Regions from separate parts of the Lysinibacillus sp. BS3 genome, predicted to be linked through region 1. Evidence: riboswitches for the same ligand, from Rfam matches in the RefSeq annotation. Region 1 holds a riboswitch; the other holds the start of a gene.
What was found. A riboswitch is a leader RNA that binds a small molecule or an ion and turns the genes downstream of it on or off. The one in region 1 is predicted to bind cyclic di-GMP.
Positions count from the first base shown of each region.

Region 1 (6,107 bases):
TTTGGCGCTTACAGGATAAACATAATAAAGCTGTCAACTACCTACAATCATTAGAAAAAGAAAAAGAGCTTATTTTCAATGACTAGGGAAAGTCTGAGATTTTTCTCAGACTTTTTATTTTGGTAGTATTGTTCAATGATTTCAACTCTTCTGACGTTGTGCTAAAATGATACATATACTATAACGTGGAAATACACGTAAACTAAGGGAGTTTTACAACATGACAAGTCGTTTAGTAGAAGAGTTTTTTGAGCTCGTACAAATTGATTCCGAAACAAAACATGAACAACTAATAGCACCAATTCTTGTAGATAAGTTAACTGCACTTGGATTTTCAGTGATTCAAGACGATGCACATACGCGTAATGGACATGGGGCAGGTAATATTATTGCCACATTAAAAGGCACATTGGATGTAGAGTCAATCTATTTCACTTCTCATATGGATACTGTCGTTCCAGGAAAAGGCATCAAACCGTCTTTACGTGAAGATGGCTATATCGTATCAGATGGTACGACGATTTTAGGTGCCGATGATAAAGCAGGACTAGCTGCTCTATTTGAGATGGTCAAACGTTTGAAAGAGCAAAATATTGCACATGGCGATATTGAATTTATTATTACGGCTGGTGAAGAAAGTGGCCTTGTTGGCGCTAAAGAGTTAGATCCAGCTAACATTAAAGCAAAATATGGATTTGCGGTTGATAGCGATGGCAAAGTTGGTGGTATCGTGACAGCAGCACCATTCCAAGCGAAAATTTTCACAAAGATTATTGGAAAAACGGCACATGCAGGGGTTGCTCCTGAAAAGGGCATTTCTGCCATAACAGTCGCATCAAAATGCATTGCTCAAATGAAACTAGGTCGTTTAGATGAAGAAACAACAGCGAATATTGGGCGTTTTGAAGGTGGACAAGCGACGAATATTGTTTGTGACGAAGTGACAATCCTTGCAGAAGCACGCTCTATAGACAAAGCTAAATTGGATGCGCAAACAAAGCATATGCAAGATACGTTTGAACAAGTAGCTGCTTCTTTAGGCGCACGTGCAGAGGTAGAAGTGAAGCTAATGTATCCAGGCTTCCGTGTAACGGAATCGGATAAAGTAGTTCAGGTAGCTATGGCTGCTGCACGCAATATTGATCGTACACCGACACTAGGCATTTCTGGTGGAGGCTCAGATGCAAACGTCATCGCAGGCTTTGGTATTCCTACAGTTAATTTATCTGTTGGATACGAGGATATCCATACAACAAATGAAAAAATACCAGTAGAAGAACTTGAAAAATTAGCAGATTTACTAGTAGAAATCGTCAAAGAATCGGCGAAAAACTAACAGTCGAATAAGGATGTGACCCTATGGAAAGTGTCAAAGCAGTCGTTTTTGCTTGTGGGACAGAGGAGTATGCTGTGCCTGTGGAGCAAGCGATTTCAATTGAAAAATTAGAGCAAGTAACACCTATTCCTCATTTACCTAACTATCTTCTAGGCTTTACAAGAATTCGCGGTGAGCTTGTACCTGTTCTTGATTTTGAACGCATACTGTACAATCGTTCATCGAATACAGCAACTGCTCGTATCATTGTGTTGAATACAGATGTTGTTAATTATGGATTACTTGTTACAGAAGCACGTGAAATTCTTGATTTCGATGAATCAGTACTTCAGCAATTGGGTCTAGTCAATTATAGTAAAACACGCTATTTTACTGCGGTAGCTAATCTTGAAAATCGAATGATAACATATGTTGATCCAAAAATACTGGTTAATTCATTAGAGGGAATTAGGGAAATTATCGATTATTTACACAAAATGCTTGAAAATGAAAAGGAAAACGTAGAGGCTTAAGTACTCTACGTTTTTTTATGTTTGAATAGTAAATTTAACCTGTATTTTGTCGTTTTTACCTGATCATACATGTGACAATTATGCATTATACCTACAGACAAACAATTACTAACCGCGTATGATAATGATTAAGAAAAAACTGAAAAAGGCAAACTTCACCGAAAGGGAGGGACGCAAAGCCATGAGTCTAAACACTATAATTTCAGTGCAAGATTGTCAGGTTGCCAGGTTCTGTTCTAGGAGCCGTGGCGAGTAGAATGGAGTTAGTTCGTATGAAGAGACAATTAAAAGTATGGACCGCACTAATCGTCATCATGATTAGTTCATTAGCTTTATCAAGTGGAAAGGTTGATGCAATGTCTATACAGGAAAAGGCTACTTGGCTGTGGGATACATCCCTCATCATTGATGACCAAGAAAAAATATTATTATTTTTAGAACATAACGATGTCAATAAAGTTTATCTGCAAATCGATCAAGGCATAGCGAGCAATGACTATAAGCATTTTATTAGTAACGCTTCTCACAGAGGTATTCGCATTTATGCATTGGATGGTGCTGCAAGCTGGGTTTCAGCTGAGGGTAGTCGAAGCCAAGACGAATTGTTTAATTGGTTACATACATATAATGAGAATTCAACTGAATCTGAGCAATTTTCTGGGGTTCATCTTGATGTAGAACCTTATTTAAATAGTGGATGGAGCTTACATCAAGCACAAACGATAGAATCCTATCAAACACTAATAATGAAAGCAAGTGAGAAAGCAAGTCAGTTACAACTTACTTTAGAAGTAGATATGCCATTTTGGTTTGATGAAGTTCAGTATAATAACCAATTTGGAAAAGGGTTATTAGCTGATTGGGTCATTGAGCATACGGATAGTGTGACGATCATGGCCTATCGTGATGCTGCAAAAGATATTATCTCTATTGTAGAACATGAAATCGCGTATGCTTCCACTGTGAATAAATCAATTGTAATTGGTGTAGAAACAGGCGCTTCAGAGGAAGGGGAAAATATTACTTTTTATGATAATGGAGAAGCCTTTATGAATGAACAGCTTATACTTGTTCAGCGACATTTTTCAAATAACGATGCTTTTCATGGAGTAGCCATTCATTATGTGGAGAATTGGATGACCATGCGTCCATAAAAAAAGTCCTTCCAGTGTTAAACTGGAAGGGCTTTTCTATTGGTATTAGGACAGTCGACCACTGTAGTCCTCGAATTTAAATTCACGAATGACTTTAATACCTTCTTCATCATTATAAGAAACGATAGATGGTAAGTTGACACCGTTAAACATATGGTTTTTCACCATTGAATAATGAGCCATATCTGTGAATACAAGACGATCACCTGGTTTTAATGGCTGTTCAAACGAATAATCGCCAATCACATCACCAGCTAGACATGTTAGTCCACCTAAGCGATACGTGTGTGCTAATTCATTTGCTTGTCCAGAACCAATAATCATTGGACGGTAAGGCATTTCAAGTACATCAGGCATGTGACATGTTGCTGATGTATCTAAAATAGCAAGATCCATTCCATTTTCTTGAATATCTAGCACCGTTGCTACTAAATAGCCTGTATTAAGGGCTACTGCTTCACCTGGCTCAAGATAAACAAGCAGGTTATACTTTTCTTGAATATAATTAATGATGTTCACAAGTTTTTCTACATCATAATCATCACGTGTAATATGGTGACCGCCACCGAAGTTTAACCATTTCATTTGGTGTAAAACATCACCAAATTTTTCCTCAACTACTTCAATAATACGCTCTAATGTATCAGAATTTTGTTCACACATCGCATGGAAGTGTAAGCCATCGATACCATCAAGCTGTGATTTATCAAAGTTAGCCAATGTTGTACCAAGGCGAGAGTTTGTGTAACAAGGATCATAAAGAGCTGTTTCAATTTCAGAGTATTCAGGATTCACACGAATACCACATTCAATTGTTTTACCAGCAGATTTAACTTTATCCTTGAACTGAGCCCATTGGTTAAATGAGTTAAATACGATGTGGTCCACATAGCCTAGAAGCTCGTCCATTTCATGCTCAATATAAGCAGGTGCATAAACGTGAACTTCTTTGCCCATTTTTTCATAGCCAAGACGTGCCTCATGCAGTGAGCTAGATGTAATGCCCGCTAAATATTCCCCTACTAGCGGGAATGTTGAATGCATAGAGAAGCCTTTAAGGGCTAATAAAATGCGGCAGCCTGTTCGATCTTGAATTGATTTTAAAAGCTCAAGATTCTTTGTTAATAATCGCTCATCCACTACATAAGAAGGGGATGGAACTTTTGAAAAATCAATTGGTTTCATCGGCTTAATTCCTTTGCATCTAAATCAAGGTCTAATAATTCTGGGTTATGGCTTTCTTGCCATGGTAGACCCCATTTATTTAGTGCATCCATGAATGGATCTGGATTGAAATCTTCCACATTCCATACACCTGGTTTACGCCATTCACCGTTCATCACAAGCATTGCACCGATCATAGCTGGTACGCCAGTTGTATAAGAAATCGCTTGTGAACCAACCTCGTTGTAGCACTCTTCGTGGTCACATACGTTGTACACATAGTACGTTTTTTCTTTGCCATCTTTTAGACCGCGAATGATACAACCAATGTTTGTTTTACCTTTTGTACGTGGTCCAAGTGAAGCTGGATCTGGTAATACCGCTTTAAGGAAGTGGATTGGTTGAATCATTTGTCCTTCAAATTCGATTGGCTCAATTGACGTCATACCTACGTTTTCTAACACTTTTAAGTGTGTTAAGTATTTTTCAGAGAACGTCATCCAGAAACGGATTTGTTTTAAACCTTTGATATTTTTTGCAAGGGATTCAAGCTCTTCATGGTATAGAAGGTAAATATCTTTTGGTCCGATTTCAGGTAGGTTATACACTTCTTTTTTCTCAAGTGGTGCAGTTTCAATCCACTCGCCTTCTTTCCAGTAACGACCATTCGCTGTAATTTCACGAATGTTAATTTCTGGGTTGAAGTTTGTTGCGAAATGATATCCATGATCTCCCGCATTGGCATCCACGATATCGATATAGTGGATTTCATCAAATTCATGTTTTTGTGCATGAGCTGTGAAAACGCCTGTTACACCTGGGTCAAAACCGCTTCCAAGTAATGCAGTTAAGCCAGCTTTTTCAAACTTCTCTTTATAAGCCCATTGCCATTTATATTCAAATTTTGCCGTTTCAGGTGGCTCGTAGTTTGCAGTATCCACATAGTGCACACCTGTCGCTAAGCAAGCATCCATAATCGTTAAGTCCTGATAAGGTAGAGCCACGTTAATCACTACATCTGGTCCGAAAGCTTTAATAAGCTCAATAACCTCTTCTGTATTGTCTGCGTCTACCTGTGCAGTATGAATTTTTGTTTTTCCGCCGTCTAGTTTTTCTTTTAGAGCGTCACATTTTGAAACAGTTCTACTTGCGATACAAATTTCCTCAAATACGTCCGAATTTTGAACACACTTGTGTACCACAACACTGGCAACTCCGCCAGCTCCGATAATCAATGCTTTACCCAATTGTCTACCCCCAAGTTCATATAAAGTATTGTCAAACAAGCTGATTATACAGAAAATTGATATACTACTCAATCATTGTTTTAAAATTTTCTACAAAAAATTTTATTTTTCTACAACAATTAGACGTATACGGAGGGGATTGCCTCGGAAAAGAAGGGAATCATGAATAAATCTACAACGCCATTTTAGTAAAAATAGCTGTTGTATAGACTTAAATAATTGGTGAAGTTTCATCACAATTCATCCAAGATACTACGACATCAAGTAAATATTTTTCTAAATGAATGTTTTGACATAGTATCTCTTCCGATTGACGATTTGATACCATCTACTAAATCATTTCTACTAACTTTACATAAAAAAATCCCTCTACATATAGAAAGGGAAGGAACCACATTAAATCTGTGTACTGGAAAATGATGCATATTATTTCAGAAAACGATTGGATACTTGTTGTTTTTCTTCCCCCCATATATAGAAGAAAATCACAAGCAAAGTACTAAAAAAACCCATCACAAGAGCATACGTACTGAGGGCTACTCCCACTTGACTTTGCATGGCATAAATAAAAATGGCCCCTATTGTTAACAAGTTGCCTGTAACAATCGATACTAGATGAAAGCGTTTATTCATAGCAAGCCCTCCTATTAGATGAATTGGTAATGCTCAGGATTTAAGATAATTAACTTCAATT
Region 1 covers NZ_CP154860.1:4,578,357-4,584,463, forward strand. Annotated here, with positions in the region: gene AAJG31_RS22900 (hypothetical protein) at 1-86, shown strand, start outside; gene AAJG31_RS22905 (M20/M25/M40 family metallo-hydrolase) at 221-1,336, shown strand; gene AAJG31_RS22910 (CheW domain-containing protein) at 1,360-1,848, shown strand; cyclic di-GMP riboswitch class I at 1,986-2,077, shown strand; gene AAJG31_RS22915 (amidase) at 2,121-3,002, shown strand; gene nspC (carboxynorspermidine decarboxylase) at 3,048-4,187, opposite strand; gene AAJG31_RS22925 (saccharopine dehydrogenase family protein) at 4,184-5,413, opposite strand; gene AAJG31_RS22930 (hypothetical protein) at 5,840-6,046, opposite strand.

Region 2 (6,107 bases), 1.2 Mb from region 1:
AAACGAATGCGACGGAGGAGTTGAGCTATGAGCAATTAGCCTCCTTAGCCACATCTGTTGTGATGATTAAGACCTTCGGGGAGGATGATAAGGTTTTATGCTATGGCTCTGGTGTCGTTCTCCACCAAGATGGATATATTTTAACAAACCTGCATGTTGAGGGTGGTGGAAAATATTATTCTGTGCTCTATGAAAATGATACCAACGAGTATATTACCCATCAATTTGTGAAATATCATGATATGCATGATTTGGCTATTTTGAAGGTAGACAGAATAAGCCATCCTTTACCTGTAAAAATGGATGGACAATTAGTTCGAGGGCAAAAAATTGTGGCGATTGGCAGTCCGTTAGGATTGTTTAACTCAGTTTCTGATGGGATTGTTTCGGGTTTTCGTGATATTCGGCAAATGTCTATGATTCAATTTACAGCCGCTATATCAAATGGCAGTTCAGGTGGTGCTTTATTGGATATGCATGGGCGATTGGTTGGTCTGATTACAGCAGGCTTCGATGATGGTCAAAACCTTAATTTGGCTGTACCTGCCAATCTAATTTATCAGTTTGCTCAAAACTTTATAGAAATACCGTGTTGAATTTCCACTATTCGACCATTGCTTTTTCTTCAGTAATCTTATAGAATGTAGAACGGTATAAATGAACGATATATAAATCCTTTAATACGGTCCAGAGAGGCTGAAAAGGGCTATGTGATATTTTTAAGCTAATATCTTTGCTTTGTCATGCCCTTTTGTCCTCTGTGACGGAAGGGCTTTTATTATTGTTCCGTACTCCTCTTTTAAAGGAAGTCCCGTGAGGCTTCAAAAGAGAATGGACAAGACAGCTATAATCCATTCACTAAAAGAGATCGACAACTAGAAAATGGAGGCTAAAAAGAATGGATTATCGTAAAAAAACCGTGGTTGCTTCAGTGGCGGGGCTAACGCTAGAAGGAATGGACATTATGTTTATTTCCTTTGCTATGACAATGATTATTGCAGAATTTAATATTGATCTTGCAACAGGTGGATTGATTTCATCCATCACGAATATTGGGATGCTACTGGGTGGTATTATTTTCGGAGTATTAGCAGATAAATATGGTCGAGTAAAAGTGTTTACGTATACGATTATTTTGTTTGCCATCGGAACGGCCTTAACAGGAGTAGCAACAAGTATTGAACAAGTTTATGTTTATAGATTTATCGCTGGTTTAGGTGCTGGCGGAGAATATGGTATTGGGATGGCGCTTGTGGCGGAGGCTTGGCCAAAGAATAAACAAGGCAGAGCATCCTCTTATGTCAGTGTAGGTGCACAATATGGAGTAATTTTAGCCGCTTTATTAAGTGCTATTATTTTACCAACTTTAGGGTGGCGTGCATTATTCTTTGTAGGATTACTACCAGTTATTTTCGCCTTTATCGTACGTAAAAATATTGATGAATCACCAGAATGGTTAGCAGCGCAGAAACAACAAAATAATAAGCAAGAGAACGGGAAATTAGCACAATTATTTGCTTCACCTCGTATCACCATGACAACACTCTCCCTAATTCTAATGGCTACTGTTCAAATCGCAGGCTATAATGGTCTAATGATTTGGCTACCTTCGATGTTACAGAAATCGCAAGGTTTATCGGTTTCAAGCTCAGCATTGTGGACAATTAGTACCGCAGTTGGCATGATCATTGGAATGCTGACGTTTGGCAGATTTATGGATCGTTTTGGTGCAAAGCTAACATTCGGGATATTTTTAGTAGCCTCTGCATGTGCTGTATTCTTTTACTCGTTTGCAACAGGTGCAGTAGCGATATTAGTAGGCGGTGCGGTTGTAGGATTCTTCTCTAATGGAATGTTTGCAGGGTATGGTGCATTAATTAGTAGCTTTTATCCAGTACAAATTCGCAGTACAGCAACAAACACCATTTTTAACTTTGGACGAGCTATAGGTGGGTTTTCACCAATCTTTGTAGGCTTTATTTTACAAAGCTACGATATGACTGTCGTGATGATTTACTTAGCAGCACTGTATTGTATTTCCTTTATCGTTATGCTAACGCTTAAGAGCTCAGGGAAGGAATTGCAAACAGCATAATTTTATAGAGCACGAAAGAACGAATTCCAATTATGTAAATGGGATTCGTTCTTTTCTTATTAGTATTTAATTATAATAAACCTTTTGAACGTTTTTCAGCGATTTCAACAAGGCGTTTTGTAATCTCTCCTCCAACTGAACCATTTGCGCGAGAAGATGCTTCTGGCCCAAGCTGAACGCCAAACTCTTGTGCAATTTCATATTTCATTTGATTGACAGCCTCATGTACTCCAGGTACTAGAAGTTTATTTGAACTGCGGTTATTGTTAGCCATTGTTCTCACCTCCTTGACCTTAGAATGGTTGCGATTAAATTTTTCATACATTTAAAAAGTAGGAAATGCACACGCTATTTGCTAACAACAACAACTTGTGGAAAGCTAGCAATAATCAGCAAACTCTCTGTTATAATTAAGCCTGGCTCTTTACTATATAAGGTTAATTAAAGGAGGAAATATAATGACAAATAATGATATCTTAATTCGTTTACGCTATGCGTTCGATATAAAAAATGTAGATATGGTAGAAATTTTTAAACTTGGTGGCATGGATTATACAAAGGAAGAAGTATTAAATATGCTGATTAAGATTAATGATGAGGAAGAAGCGCCAGAGGAATACATCAAATGTAATAATAAAATGTTAGAGGCATTTTTAAATGGATTAATTACTTTTAAACGCGGGCCTCAGAAACCAAGAGAAGGACAGGCTGTTGGACCTTTACCTGTGTCAGGTAAAGAAAGCCCAAATAATATGCTGCTAAAGAAAGTAAAAATTGCTTTAGCTTTAACAACTGAGGAGATGCTTGAGATTTTATATGACGGCGGCATTAAAGTTACAAAAGGTGAATTAGGTGCTATTTTAAGAAATCCAAGTCATCGTAATTATAAAGAGTGTGGCGATTCATTCGTACGAAATTTTTTAAGGGGCCTAACATATAAATATAGAGCATAATGCACAATGGATATCAATCATAAAGTGCCATTTTTTTCTTTAAAACTCGTTGACAATTTGTGATGAAATTGTGTACAATAAAATTATCACAAAATGTTCACAAAAAAGATGAAAAATGTTCACAGACAAAGGGGTGCTTGTATGATTTATTTTGACATCTTATTAGTAGCTATTGCATGTATTACAATGCCTTTTATTGTTGCAGTTATGTTAGATATTTTTTATGCGGAACGAAAAAAAGTACGCTTTTCATTACGACGTACTTCCGTATGGTATATCGCTATGTTTGCATTATCCTTTATACCATCCGTATTACTTGTCACACAAAACGTATAATTTATTCAAACACTTAGGGGTAAGTGAATTGAAAGTGGACAGCTACAACGCTAATTGAGGTTGTAGCTGTTTTTATTTTGTTCAATAGATGAATCATAATTAAGTAATTTATATAATTATTAATGAAGGAACAGCTAGTATAAAATATGTATGTTTTAAGTAGAGAGCATTGACTACTTTTACCTACTGTGTTAATTTTGGTAGGGAAATATAGGTAAATTTACTGAAAAGTAAAGACGCAAAGCTACAGGTCTAAGGCAATAAATGCTATGGCGGCTGGGTTGCAAAAGAGTGCTAGTTGTATCATTCTCATTCTAGTTTTTGTTCTTTTATGCCTATTTCTTTTGAAATAGGCATTTTTTTGCAAGTAAAGTTCAAAGGAGGAAAAGGGGAAATGAAGTTGTTAAAAAACACATCATTAAAAAATAAGCTTTTACTAACAGTCTCTATCGTTGTATTACTGCTTATCGCTATTATTACGACGCAAAGTATTAGTGAATTAAATAATCGGATGAATGTGGATTTGAAGCAAGAATTAAAAAGTGTTGGTTTATTAACAGCTATGAACTTAGACAGTGATGAAGTAAAAGATTTGCTGTCCGAAAAAGGGGAAACAAACGCAAAGTTTACAAAGATCCAAAAGCAACTTGATATGATTCAGGAACAGCAAGGTATTATGAGCTGGAGTTATATTTGGGATGTCAAGGATGAGGGTGGCGTCAATCCAATTGGCTATACCTCTAATCTAAATGAAGTATATGAAGCCGGTGAAATTTTTACTGATTTAGCGGATGAACATGTAGAAACAGCAAAATTAGCTATTGAAAATAATAGTACAGAGGTAACTGATATATTCGAGGATCCTTTTGGTTCTTGGAGAACAGTTTTTAGTCCTATTAAAGATGATAATGGCCAACTGATTGCCCTATTAGGGATTGATTACTCCGCTGGTTATATCAATACGATTATTAAAACAAGTGTGATTAAGCAAATTGTCATTGCCATTATCGGCATTTTAATTTTATTAGTTTTAGTTTACATAATTATAGATCGACTATTAAAGCCACTGAAAAAAGTAGTGAACGTTGCCAATCAAGTGGCAAATGGTGAATTAATAGATGTGGATTTAGAGACATCGAAGGATGAAATTGGTAAATTATCTGAATCCATTCGTACAATGGTGGCTAATTTGCAACATATTATTTTAAACATACGCAATACATCCAATCACGTTTCTTCAGCAGCCAATCAATTAACGGTACATGCTGGTGAAACTTATAACAGCTCAACAAATATTGCACTAGACATGAATCAAATTACACAAAATGCTGAGGCCTCGATGACCATGACAGAGGAAACAGCTGCTGCTATGGAAGAAACTGCAACAGGTATTCAGCAAATTGCTGATTCTGCAAATGTAGCTGCGGAATCCTCTATTTCAGCATCACAGGCTTCTGAACGAGGCAATGAAGTTGTACAACAAGTTATTGCTCAAATGGAGTTAATTAATGATTCTGTTGAACAAATAGGGACAACCATTAATGGACTACATGTTAATACAAAAAAAATAAGTGAAATTGTTAGCTTAATTACTGCTATAGCTGATCAAACAAATCTATTAGCATTAAATGCTGCGATCGAAGCGGCACGAGCAGGTGAACATGGTAAAGGCTTTGCCGTTGTTGCGGATGAAGTGAGACGCTTAGCTGAACAATCCTCTCAATCAGCAACAGAAATTTATAATTTAATTAGTTCTATTCAGTCTGATTCAAACGCTTCTATCACAGTTATGGAAAAAGGCAAAGAGGATGTTAAGGTAGGGATGGCATTTACCAATGAAGTAGGCGAAATCTTTAAAGAAATTCTTACTTCCTCAGAAGAAGTAGCTAGCCAAATACGTGAAATTTCAGCAGCCTCACAACAAATTTCTGCATCCTCAGAAGAAGTGGCGGCATCTGTTAATAATATTAAACAATCTGCAGAGCAGTCAGCAGAGTTCTCTTCAAATGTCTCGAATTCTACACAAGAGCAATTATCTACCATGCAGGAAGTAAAGGATGCTTCTTCATCACTAGGCAAAACAGCAGAAGAGCTGCAAGGTCTAGTGGCAAAATTCAAATTGGAGAATGATCATAATGGACATTAATTTTACAGGAAAAAATGTTTTAATTACAGGCTCTAGTAAAGGAATCGGTAAAGCAATTGCTTTAGGCTTTGCGCAACATGGAGCCAATATTCTAATTAATTATATTGGGGATGAACAAGAGGCAGAAGCTGTACGTACAGAAGCAGAAAAGTTGGGTGTGAAAGCTTTTATATTCCTCGCAGATGTTTCTAACTCTCAAGAAGTACAAGCGATGCATCAATTTATGGACGAGCATCTCGGGAATCTTGATATTCTTGTAAATAACGCAGGATTTGCACAGGGTTCCAGCATTACAGATTTAACGGATGAGCAGTGGGATCGTATGATTAAAGTTCATTTATATGGCTGTTTCTATAATTGCCGTGAAGCAGCTAAAAGAATGAAGGAACGTAATACAGGAAAAATCATTAATATTTCATCTGATATTGGTAGCTTGGGTTGTGAAGAATTCACGCATTATTCAGCTGCAAAGGGTGCTATTAATGCTTTTACAAAGGCTTTAGCAAGAGAATTAGCACCTTCTATACTTGTCAATGCAGTTGCTCCTAGTGGAACATTTACGGACATTCTACAAGAG
Region 2 covers NZ_CP154860.1:3,385,552-3,391,658, forward strand. Annotated here, with positions in the region: gene AAJG31_RS16655 (trypsin-like peptidase domain-containing protein) at 1-596, shown strand, start outside; gene AAJG31_RS16660 (MFS transporter) at 899-2,095, shown strand; gene AAJG31_RS16665 (alpha/beta-type small acid-soluble spore protein) at 2,166-2,369, opposite strand; gene AAJG31_RS16670 (DUF1456 family protein) at 2,554-3,048, shown strand; gene AAJG31_RS16675 (hypothetical protein) at 3,190-3,384, shown strand; cyclic di-GMP riboswitch class I at 3,588-3,673, shown strand; gene AAJG31_RS16680 (HAMP domain-containing methyl-accepting chemotaxis protein) at 3,779-5,530, shown strand; gene AAJG31_RS16685 (3-oxoacyl-ACP reductase FabG) at 5,520-6,107, shown strand, end outside.
Region 2: another riboswitch for cyclic di-GMP. It lies ahead of AAJG31_RS16680 (HAMP domain-containing methyl-accepting chemotaxis protein); the one in region 1 lies ahead of AAJG31_RS22915 (amidase).